Paludibaculum fermentans: one gene and its partner. The protein of the gene in region 1 interacts with the protein of each later gene in a pairwise test. Links are inferred from orthologs where the notes say so. Each region holds a gene or a part of one and is shown on either strand. Other genes may lie near its edges.

Region 1 (4,660 bases):
ACGCATCAATGCCCGCAATCAACTCAAGCTCCTCCGGAGTCATCGAACCCAACTTCTCCACCGTCCCGATGCCGCCCACCAAAAGGAGCTCCAACACCGGTTCCGGCAACTGATGATCCAGCAGGACCGAAAGAGGCGTCCCGGCCGAAAGCGCCGCCATGTGCGCTTCCACTTCCTGCCGCTTCTCTTCTTCCGTCTTGATGTCAATCCGCCAGCCCAGCAGCTTCGCCGCCAGCCGTACGTTCTGACCCTTCTTGCCGATCGCCAGGGAAAGCTGTGAGTCTTCCACGATCACTTCCATGTGCTTTTCCACGGAATCGATGATCGCTACCCGCGAGATCTTGGCAGGACTCAACGCATGCGTCGCGAACACCACCGGATCGTCGCTAAACTCAATAATGTCAATCTTTTCACCGCGCAGCTCGCGGATAATCGACTGCACGCGCATGCCCTTCATGCCCACGCAGGCGCCCACGCAGTCCACATCGCGGTCACGGCTCAGCACGGCGATCTTGGTGCGCTCACCGGCTTCCCGGGCACATCCACGAATCACTACCGTGCCGTCATAAATTTCGGGCACTTCCTGCTCGAACAGGCGCATCACCAGCTCCGGCGCCGCGCGTGATACGATCACGCCCGCATTCTTGCCGGTCTTGTCCACGCTGCGGATCACCGCCCGCACACGCTCGCCCACCGAGAAGTTCTCCAGCCGCGACTGCTCTTTCTTGCCCAGCCGCGCTTCCGTCTTGCCCAGGTCTACTACTAGGTCCGGACCTTCCACACGCTTGATTGTGCAGTTCACCAGCTCGCCCACCCGGCCGGAATACTCCGCGAAGATATTCTCCCGCTCCGCTTCCCGAACCTTCTGCAGAATCACCTGCTTGGCGGTCTGCGCCGAAATCCGGCCCAATAGTTCGGTCGGCTTCGCAAATCGAATCACCGCGCCCACTTCGGCGGCCTTGTCATAGCGCCGCGCTTCCGCCAGGCTTACTTCCTTGGTCGCGTCCGTCACCGGATCCGCTACAATCTTGACCGAATAGATGATGATGTTGCCGGTCTTCTCGTCCAGGTCAGCCACCAGATCGTCGGTGGACTTGAACTGTTTCCGAGCGGCCACAAGCATGGCGTCCTTCACCGCGTCGAGCACGATCTGAGGATCGATGCCCTTCTCTTTGCTCAGGATTTCAATGGACTGATAAATGGATGCCAAGCTGTACGCTCCCCTTCCGACTGATTGGCTGCCCTACGAAACCGGGCGCCTTCACCACTCGAATTTCAGATTTGCCTTTTCGATTTGTTCCATCCGGACCCGGATGGCTTTGTCCACGCCCGTCTCGAGCACCACACAACCGTCTTCATAGCCGGCCAGCACGCCGTCCCAGCGGCGTTGGTTCTCTACCGGCTCACGCAGCGCAAGGCGCGCTTTCTTGCCGGCAAACCGTGTGAAATGCTCCGGACGGTATAACTTGCGTTCAACTCCGGGCGAGCTCACTTCCAATTGGTAGGAGTCACCTGGAATGAAGTTCTCTTCGTCAAGAATGGCGCCCACCTGATGCGAGACTGTCTCACAGTCAGCCAGCGACACCCCTTCGGGCTTGTCGATGAATATGCGCAAAATCCGGCTCTGGCCCGCTCCCAGCAGCTCGAGAGACCACACCTCAAGCCCCTCGCGCTGTGCAACGCGATTGGCAATTTCGGTGATCTTCCCGACCAGGGCTTCCCGGTTGCTGCCCGCCATCTCGGTTCCTGCTTTGCTGAAACAGTACCAACCAATAAAAAAGTGGGCTTTCGCCCACTTCCATGGTTCGCTAAATTTCAGTATACACCAGCGGTTCCGGTACGCCTAATCATGGCTTTTGCCGGCGGTGCTGCTCGCGCAGTACTTCGGGGTCGTCCATTTTCGGCGCCGGCTTCGGGTCCGCCGGGTCCTTCGCGTTCTCCGGAACGAAAATGTCAGGCTCCGGCCGGATGGGATCAAAAGCCGAAAAATCCGGCACACTCGTGAAGCAGTCCGACAGGTCCGCCGCCGTCGCATCATATAGGTTCAGCGGCGGGATCCCCAACAAACGGAAGGTCATCTTCAACAACGCGGGAAAACTGGCGTTGGTCCGCGAAGCGTAATTCCGGCGCGCAAACGGACCCGCCACCAGGAACACCGTGCGGTGCGAATCCACATGATCCACCCCACCCTGGGCGTCGTCCTCGGTGATGAAAACCGACATGCTCCGCCACCACTTCGTGCCGCTCAAGTACTCCATAATCCGGCCCAAAGCGTAATCATTGTCGGCCACATAGGACGGCGAGAAGGGGTACCCGTCCTCCGGCCGCGGCTTCGCCATATGGTCGTTCGGCAGGTGGATGAAGATCAGCCGGGGCAGGTCTTTGCCCGTCTTTACGTACAGTTCATCGATCTCCCTGATGAACTGTTCGGCGCGGAACTGGTCCGGAATGTTCGTGTTGTAGCCGGGATAGTTCCTGGACGTGTTGCGATACAAAGGATCCGGCATCGGCATGTTCGTCAGGAACCGCGCGCCGGTCGGCTTCTCGTCCGGATCTTCCACATTCCCGGCCAGCTCGAAGCCCTCCCCGAAATTCCTGAAAGTAATGCCGTTCCGCTCCAGGTGATGCCACAAGGCGCCGGCTTCCAACTGATCCTCGGGATGGACACTGGAGTTGCTGCCCGGATTCGACAACCGGCCCGGAGCATTCGTCGGAAACCGGAACTCCTTCGTAGCCCCAGCAAGCGTACTCTCCACCCACGTATTCGGGTACGAGCCCACCAGCCAATGATGTCCATCGACACTCACTTCGCTGTCCGCGTAGAAGTTGTCGCTGAACGCGTATTTCGACGCCAGCGCATGATGGTTCGGCGTGATGTTGTAGAACTTCTTGTCCAGCCGGCTCTTGAGCGCGCCCGGTTCAGGAATCACCCAGCCGCGCCGCCCAAATCGCGCCAACTCCGGAGCGCTGCGCAGCGAACCCGTCGAATCGTCCTCGATGTCCCCGAACACTTCATCAAAGGTCCGGTTTTCCTTGACGATGATCACCACGTGCCGGATCTCCATCGGCATCGGCCGCGGCTGCTCCCGGCTGGCCAGGAACCCGTTCAGATTCATGACCCGCTCGGTATAGATTGGCAGCACCCGGTTCAGCGGCGAAGGGTAAACGCTGATCGCGCCGGTCCGCATCTCACCCTGAAAGCTGCGCTCCAGCGGACCCGTCTTGGTGGCGTTCGGCCCGGTGCCAAGTCCTTTGGCGCTGGCCACATACATCTGGCCCCGGTCCACCTGGACGGCCGTCGGGAACCAGGCCGACGGCATATGCGCCGTCACCTTCCCTGTACCCAGGTCCACCACCCCGATTGCGTTGATGCCCGCCTCGGCCACCAGCAGGCGCCCATTGGGAACATCCAGGGTCAAACCCACCGGCAGCACGCCGCGGAATGCTTCCAATCCCGGAATGCGCAGCAGAATCTGGCCCGTCACCCGCCACGACTGCGAGTCGATCACCGTGATCGAATCCTGATTCCCGTTGGAGACGTAGATCGTCGTGCCGGTCATGGCGATGCCGGACGGACTGGATCCCCCCAAACTGCCCGGGCCAAAGGGCTCGCCGGTGCGCACGAAGCGCTCCACCTTGGGCGCCGCCGCATCCGCCACATCCACCACGCAGAGGGAGTTCGACTCCGGCGCATTCGGGTCGCCCAGGCCGGGCACATCCACTTCGCCGGCCGCGGTCGCCCGCTTCGCGCCGTTTTCCGCCTCGGGCGAAGGGAACCCAAACGCCGGGAACGGCAACCCGGTCCGCGGAGCGTCCTTCGGATCGGCGCCGGGCACGGCCTTGTACTCAAACATGCCCAGGTTGGTCACGAAAACCCTGCGTTTGTCGGCGGATAGCGCGATCTTGAACGGCAGCCGGCCCACCCGGACCGACGAGACCAGCTTGCGGCTGCGGGTGTCGAAAATGGCGACGCGGAAGTTGGCCTGGTCCACCACGTAGAGCAGCCGCTTGTCGCTGTCATAGGCCAGGTCGCCCGAGTAGCTGTCCTTCCAGGAACCCTGGTTCAGTTGCAGCACTTCGAGCGTCCGGCCGCCCGGCGCCGAGACCAGCCGCACCTGCCCGCTTCCGCCCTCGGAGACGAACAGCCTGCGATCCTCGACGAACGCCAGGCCCATGAAAACACTGCGCCAGTCCTTATCGTCGTCGTCGCCCTTGTCTTCCTTGCGCTGGGCGTTCACCTGGCGGACCTGCCACGGCTCCGACGTCATGTCGAGGAAGCTCAAGGAGAAGTTGCCGCGCCCGCCGTTGGCCGAAACAGCGATCTTGCCATCGGGACTGATCGCGATGCCGTACGCGCCCGGACCCGTCATGAACTGCCGCCCCAGCGGAGCGATCATCCGGCCGCCGGGCAGTACGGATTCCGCCCCGGGCCTGCGCGCCGCCGGCCGGATCCCGGCTGGCGTGCGATACTCTGCCGCCCAGAGCGCCATATTGGCGGCCGCAATCAGAATCAGAAAACGCATCGGTGACTCTTCTGATAGCCTGTCAAAGCAAGGAGGCGTTGTGCAACGCCGAACGTTCATTCAATCCGTGGGAGTCGCTGCCATGCTGCCAGCCGAAGGCAAAGAATCCGCACCCCATTACTACCTGCTCGAACAGT
Region 2 (4,772 bases), 420 kb from region 1 along the record:
GTACTGGCCACGCCCACCTGTCTGGCGCACGAACCGGCCTTCGCCATCACTCTTCTTGCGAATCGTTTCGCGGTAAGCAACCTGCGGCTTGCCGACATTGGCGCCCACGTTGAATTCGCGCTGAAGGCGGTCGACAATGATTTCCAGGTGCAACTCACCCATACCGGACAGAATCGTCTGTCCCGTCTCGGGGTCAGTGTTCACCTTCAGCGTCGGATCTTCCTGCACCAGCTTCGCAATCGCCATACCGAGCTTTTCCTGATCGGCCTTCGTTTTGGGTTCGATGGCCAACTGGATCACCGGGGCGGCAAACTCAATTGCTTCCAGTGAGATCGGATGCTCTTCACTGCAAATCGTATCGCTCGTGATCACCGATTTGAGGCCCACGCAGGCAGCAATGTCGCCGGCGTAGATCTCGGTGATCTCTTCACGCTTGTTGGCGTGCATTTTCACCAGGCGGCCAATGCGTTCACGCCGACCCTTGCTGACGTTGAGAATCGTGTCGCCCGTGTTGAGCTTGCCCGAGTAAACCCGGATAAAGGCCAACTGCCCGACGAACGAATCGGTCATGATCTTGAAGATCAACGCCGAGAATGGTTCGCTGTCATCCGCATGACGGACCAGCTCAATGCTCCGGTCGTCGACGTCGTAACCCTTGATGGGCGGGATGTCGAGCGGCGAGGGCAGGAGGTCCACCACGGAGTCCAGCATATTCTGGACGCCTTTGTTCTTGAAAGCCGTGCCGCAGATCACAGGGAAGATCGTCTGCGCGATGGTCGCCTTGCGCAACCCGGAGATGATCTCCGTGGTCGTAAGCGTCTCACCGTTCAGGTACTTCTCCATGAGGATGTCGTCGGCTTCAGCAGCCGCTTCCACCATCTTTTCGCGGTATTCCTTGGCCTGATCCAGCAGGTCGGCAGGAATGTCGACGTCGTCGAATGCGGCCCCGAGGGTTTCATCCCGCCAGATGCGCGCTTTCATCGTGACCAGGTCGATGATGCCTTTGAACTGGTCCTCAGCACCGACCGGCAATTGGATCGGCACCGCACGAGCATGGAGGCGATCTTCAATCGTGGCGACGGCGTGGAAGAAGTCAGCGCCCACGCGGTCCATCTTATTGATGAAGCACACGCGCGGAACGGCGTACTTGTCCGCCTGCCGCCAAACCGTTTCCGACTGCGGCTGCACACCAGCCACGGCGTCGAATACCGCCACGGCGCCATCGAGCACACGGAGCGAACGCTCCACTTCAGCCGTGAAATCCACGTGGCCGGGTGTATCGATGATGTTGATCTGGTAATCGTTCCAGGAGCAGGTCGTCGCGGCGGAGGTGATGGTGATACCACGCTCCTGCTCTTGCACCATCCAGTCCATGGTGGCGGTGCCTTCATGAACTTCACCGATCTTATAGGTGCGGCCGGTGTAATAGAGGATGCGCTCGGTCGTGGTGGTCTTACCGGCATCAATGTGGGCCATGATGCCGATATTTCTCATCTTCTCGAGTGCGATGGTGCGAGGCATATTTAGTCGTCGCTCCGGCGGCGGCTGAGCTTACGATTCTCCTTTTAGTTACCAGCGGTAGTGAGCGAAGGCCTTGTTGGCTTCCGCCATGCGGTGAACGTCGTCCTTCTTCTTGATCGCGGCGCCGCGAAGGCTGGCGGCATCCATCAGTTCATTGGCCAACTTCTCGGCCATGCTCTTGTCAGTCCGCGCGCGGGCTCCGGTGAGGATCCAGCGGATCGCCAGCGAAGTGCGGCGATTGTTCGGAACCTCGATCGGGACCTGGTAGTTGGCACCACCGACGCGGCGGGTCTTAACTTCCAGCAAAGGCTTGCAGTTCTCTACCGCCTTCTTGAACAGCTTCAAGGGATCGTCATTCGACCGGTCCTTGATCGTTTCCATGGCGGTATAGAAGATCCGTTGGGACGTGGTCTTCTTGCCTTCCCACATCATCGAGTTGATGAACTTCTCGGCCAGCGTCGAGTTGTAAACGCCGTCGGGCTGAATTTCGCGGATCTCAGCGCGTCTTCTGCGGGGCATACGTTCCTCTTCAGATCCTTACTACTACTTCTTCTTAGGTGCGGTTTTGGCGGCACCCGCCTTGGGGCGCTTGGCACCGTACTTCGAGCGGCTCTGCATACGGCCGGTCACACCAGCCGTGTCCAGCGTTCCGCGAACTACGTGATAACGCACACCGGGCAGATCCTTCACGCGGCCGCCGCGAATCAGCACGATCGAGTGCTCCTGCAAGTTGTGGCCGACACCGGGAATATAGGTCGTAACTTCAATTCCATTGGTCAGGCGCACACGGGCCACTTTGCGGAGAGCCGAGTTCGGCTTCTTAGGGGTGGTGGTGTAAACACGGGTGCAAACGCCGCGGCGCTGCGGGCAAGATTGCAGCGCGGGGCTGGCAGTCTTATATCGGGTGGGCCTGCGTCCCTTACGGACAAGCTGATTGAAAGTGGGCACGAACTATCCTCTTTGGGCAGCTATGTGAAGCGTAGTCTCAACCGGCGAACACAACAAATATCCGCGCGCAGATCCTGCTCGCGGAAGAGGTCAACCGGCGAAAACCTCGAAAAATCAACCGTTGCAGCGGGCACTGTGCCCGCCAATCAAGAGGGTCACTTCGGACACGCCCATGCTCCGTTCAGCGCTATGTCTGAAGGAACCTCGGGGCGGCCTCTCAGCCGGCTTCCCGCCGTTTCGCCCGGACTAGCCAGGCACAGGAAGGGTAGCTGAGAGAGGAAGAGCTAACTCCTCAAACCTTCCCAGGATACACACCCTAATGAATTGCTGTCAACTGGAAGCACAAAATCTTCAAAACATGCACCTTGGGCTGCAGCCAACCCCTAGATTCTGTTGAATCTTCCCAGATGGCTGGTGCTTGCCCTTCCGCCCCCACCTACACGTGGTTGCGAGGGCTATTCTTCGAATTGTAAAGCTATCGAATTATTCTTGCCCGGGTTGCACAACGTTCACTCAAGATTTATGGAATCGTAACGCAAGCCTGTAAGGCTTGTCAGCATGAGGTTTCTTTTCACTCTGGCACTGTCTGCCAGTATGTTGTTCGCTCAAGGCGACGCAGCTCGCATCACCGGTACGGTGACCGACGCGTCCGGCGCTGTCATTCCTGGCGCTATCATCAAGATTAAAAACGAGAAAACGGCAGCAGTCCGTGAAGTCACCGTGGCCGACAACGGCTCATTTGTCGCCTCGAATCTCACTCCCTCCGTCTACACCATCGATGCCTCGGCGAATGGCATGGCGTCCGCTCAGTATCGCCAAGTCACCCTCACCGCTGGCCAGGAGCGTACCCTCGCCATCATCCTCGCGCCGGCGGAAATGCAACAGTCTGTTACAGTTGCCAGCGGCGATTTGGTGGTGATCGATACCAGCTCTGCTCGCGTCGGCGCCAATATCAATGAGCGGGAAGTGGCCAACATGCCCCTGAACGGCCGCCAGCTCTCCCAACTTTATTTAATGGTGCCCGGCGCCCAGACCGCCGGCGGCGGCAGCTACGACAACATCCGGTTCAGCGGCCGCGCCAATCAGCAGAATGCAGTGCGGTTTGACGGCGTCGAAGCCTCATCTATTATTGATGCCTCCCCTGGAAACCTGAACGGCGAGTCCTCTACCGGCTTCCGCCTGCAGGCGAGCCTGGAGACCGTCCAGGAGTTTCGTGTAGAGTCCAGCAACTATCCGGCTGAGTTCGGAACCGGCACCGGCGGCCAGATCTCGGTCGTCACCAAGTCCGGCTCCAATCAGATCCACGGCTCCCTCTTCGAGTACGTCCGCAACAACTCGTTCGACGCTCGCAACTTCTTCGACACCACCAAATCGCCGCTCCGCCTGAATCAGTTCGGCGGTTCCCTGGGCGGTCCTATTAAGAAGGACAAGGCGTTCTTCTTCGCCAGCATGGAGACGCTGCGCCAGCGAGCCGGCATCAACCTGCTGGGTTCTGTACCCAGCGCCGCAGCCCGGCAGCGGGCCGTCCCAACCATCGCCCCTGTCGTGAACGCTTTCCCCGTCGGCACCCAGACTACCGCCAACCCGGATCTGGACCTGGCCCAACTGAACGCGTCCACCAGCCTGGATGAGTATTCGGGCAGCATCCGGTTTGACTACGCCTTCAGTCCAAAGTATTCGCTCTCCGCGCGCTATGTCCGCGACCAAGGCTATCTCACTAGCCCCATGGATGTTACGGGCAGCCAACAGCGGACTACGGCCGTGCCTCAGAACGGCATGATCAGCCTGCAGCAGGTGCTGACCTCCAATCTGATCAATGAAACCAAGCTCGGCTACAACGGCTCCAAGACTCGCCTGAACGGCATCGCCCCGACCGTGAACGGCATCGATTTCTCGCCGATCTCGATCGATTTCACCGGCGCCGTAGCCATCCCGGGCATTGGCGGCCAGGGCGCCTCGGCCGGCGCGGCCCGCCTGGGCGGACTCATCCGCTCAAACAGCTCGCAGAACGGCCGTGCGCAGCCCTACACCAACTACACCATGTCGTTCATCGACAACCTCTCCTACCTGAAAGGCAACCACACCTTCAAGTTTGGAGCGGAGGTCCGGCCGATCCGCCTCTACACCGATCGCCTGGGCGGCACCACTTACACTTTTTCGAATCTGACCGACCTGCTGGCTAACAAGCCAACCACCATCCAGATCCTGGGTGACGTCAGCGCCCCCAACCCGCTGCATAACGGCATCGCCACCAACCGCTTCCTGAAGCAGGCCTACTATGTGTTCTACGCTCAGGACGAGTG

The links.
Region 2: the proteins of IRI77_RS24510 (region 1) and rpsL interact in binary tests that used the Escherichia coli proteins (3 or more experiments, as listed by UniProt). The link is inferred for Paludibaculum fermentans from one-to-one orthologs.

What each region holds. Positions count from the first base shown.
Region 1 is NZ_CP063849.1:6,226,046-6,230,705, reverse strand. The notes cover bases 1-2,731. They hold IRI77_RS24510 (ribosome maturation factor RimP), read right to left. Parts: upstream 1,739-2,731; coding sequence 1,262-1,738; downstream 1-1,261. Other genes in these bases: IRI77_RS24505 (bifunctional YncE family protein/alkaline phosphatase family protein), read right to left, coding at 1,848-2,731; nusA (transcription termination factor NusA), read right to left, coding at 1-1,210. Also shown: more of IRI77_RS24505, read right to left, coding at 2,732-4,523; IRI77_RS24500 (NIPSNAP family protein), read left to right, coding at 4,606-4,660.
Region 2 is NZ_CP063849.1:6,651,698-6,656,469, reverse strand. Bases 768-3,610 are described here. They hold rpsL (30S ribosomal protein S12), read right to left. Parts: upstream 2,470-3,610; coding sequence 2,065-2,469; downstream 768-2,064. Other genes in these bases: IRI77_RS26165 (TonB-dependent receptor), read left to right, coding at 3,064-3,610; rpsG (30S ribosomal protein S7), read right to left, coding at 1,570-2,040; fusA (elongation factor G), read right to left, coding at 768-1,521. Outside these bases: more of fusA, read right to left, coding at 1-767; more of IRI77_RS26165, read left to right, coding at 3,611-4,772. UniProt on the Escherichia coli protein: With S4 and S5 plays an important role in translational accuracy. Interacts with and stabilizes bases of the 16S rRNA that are involved in tRNA selection in the A site and with the mRNA backbone.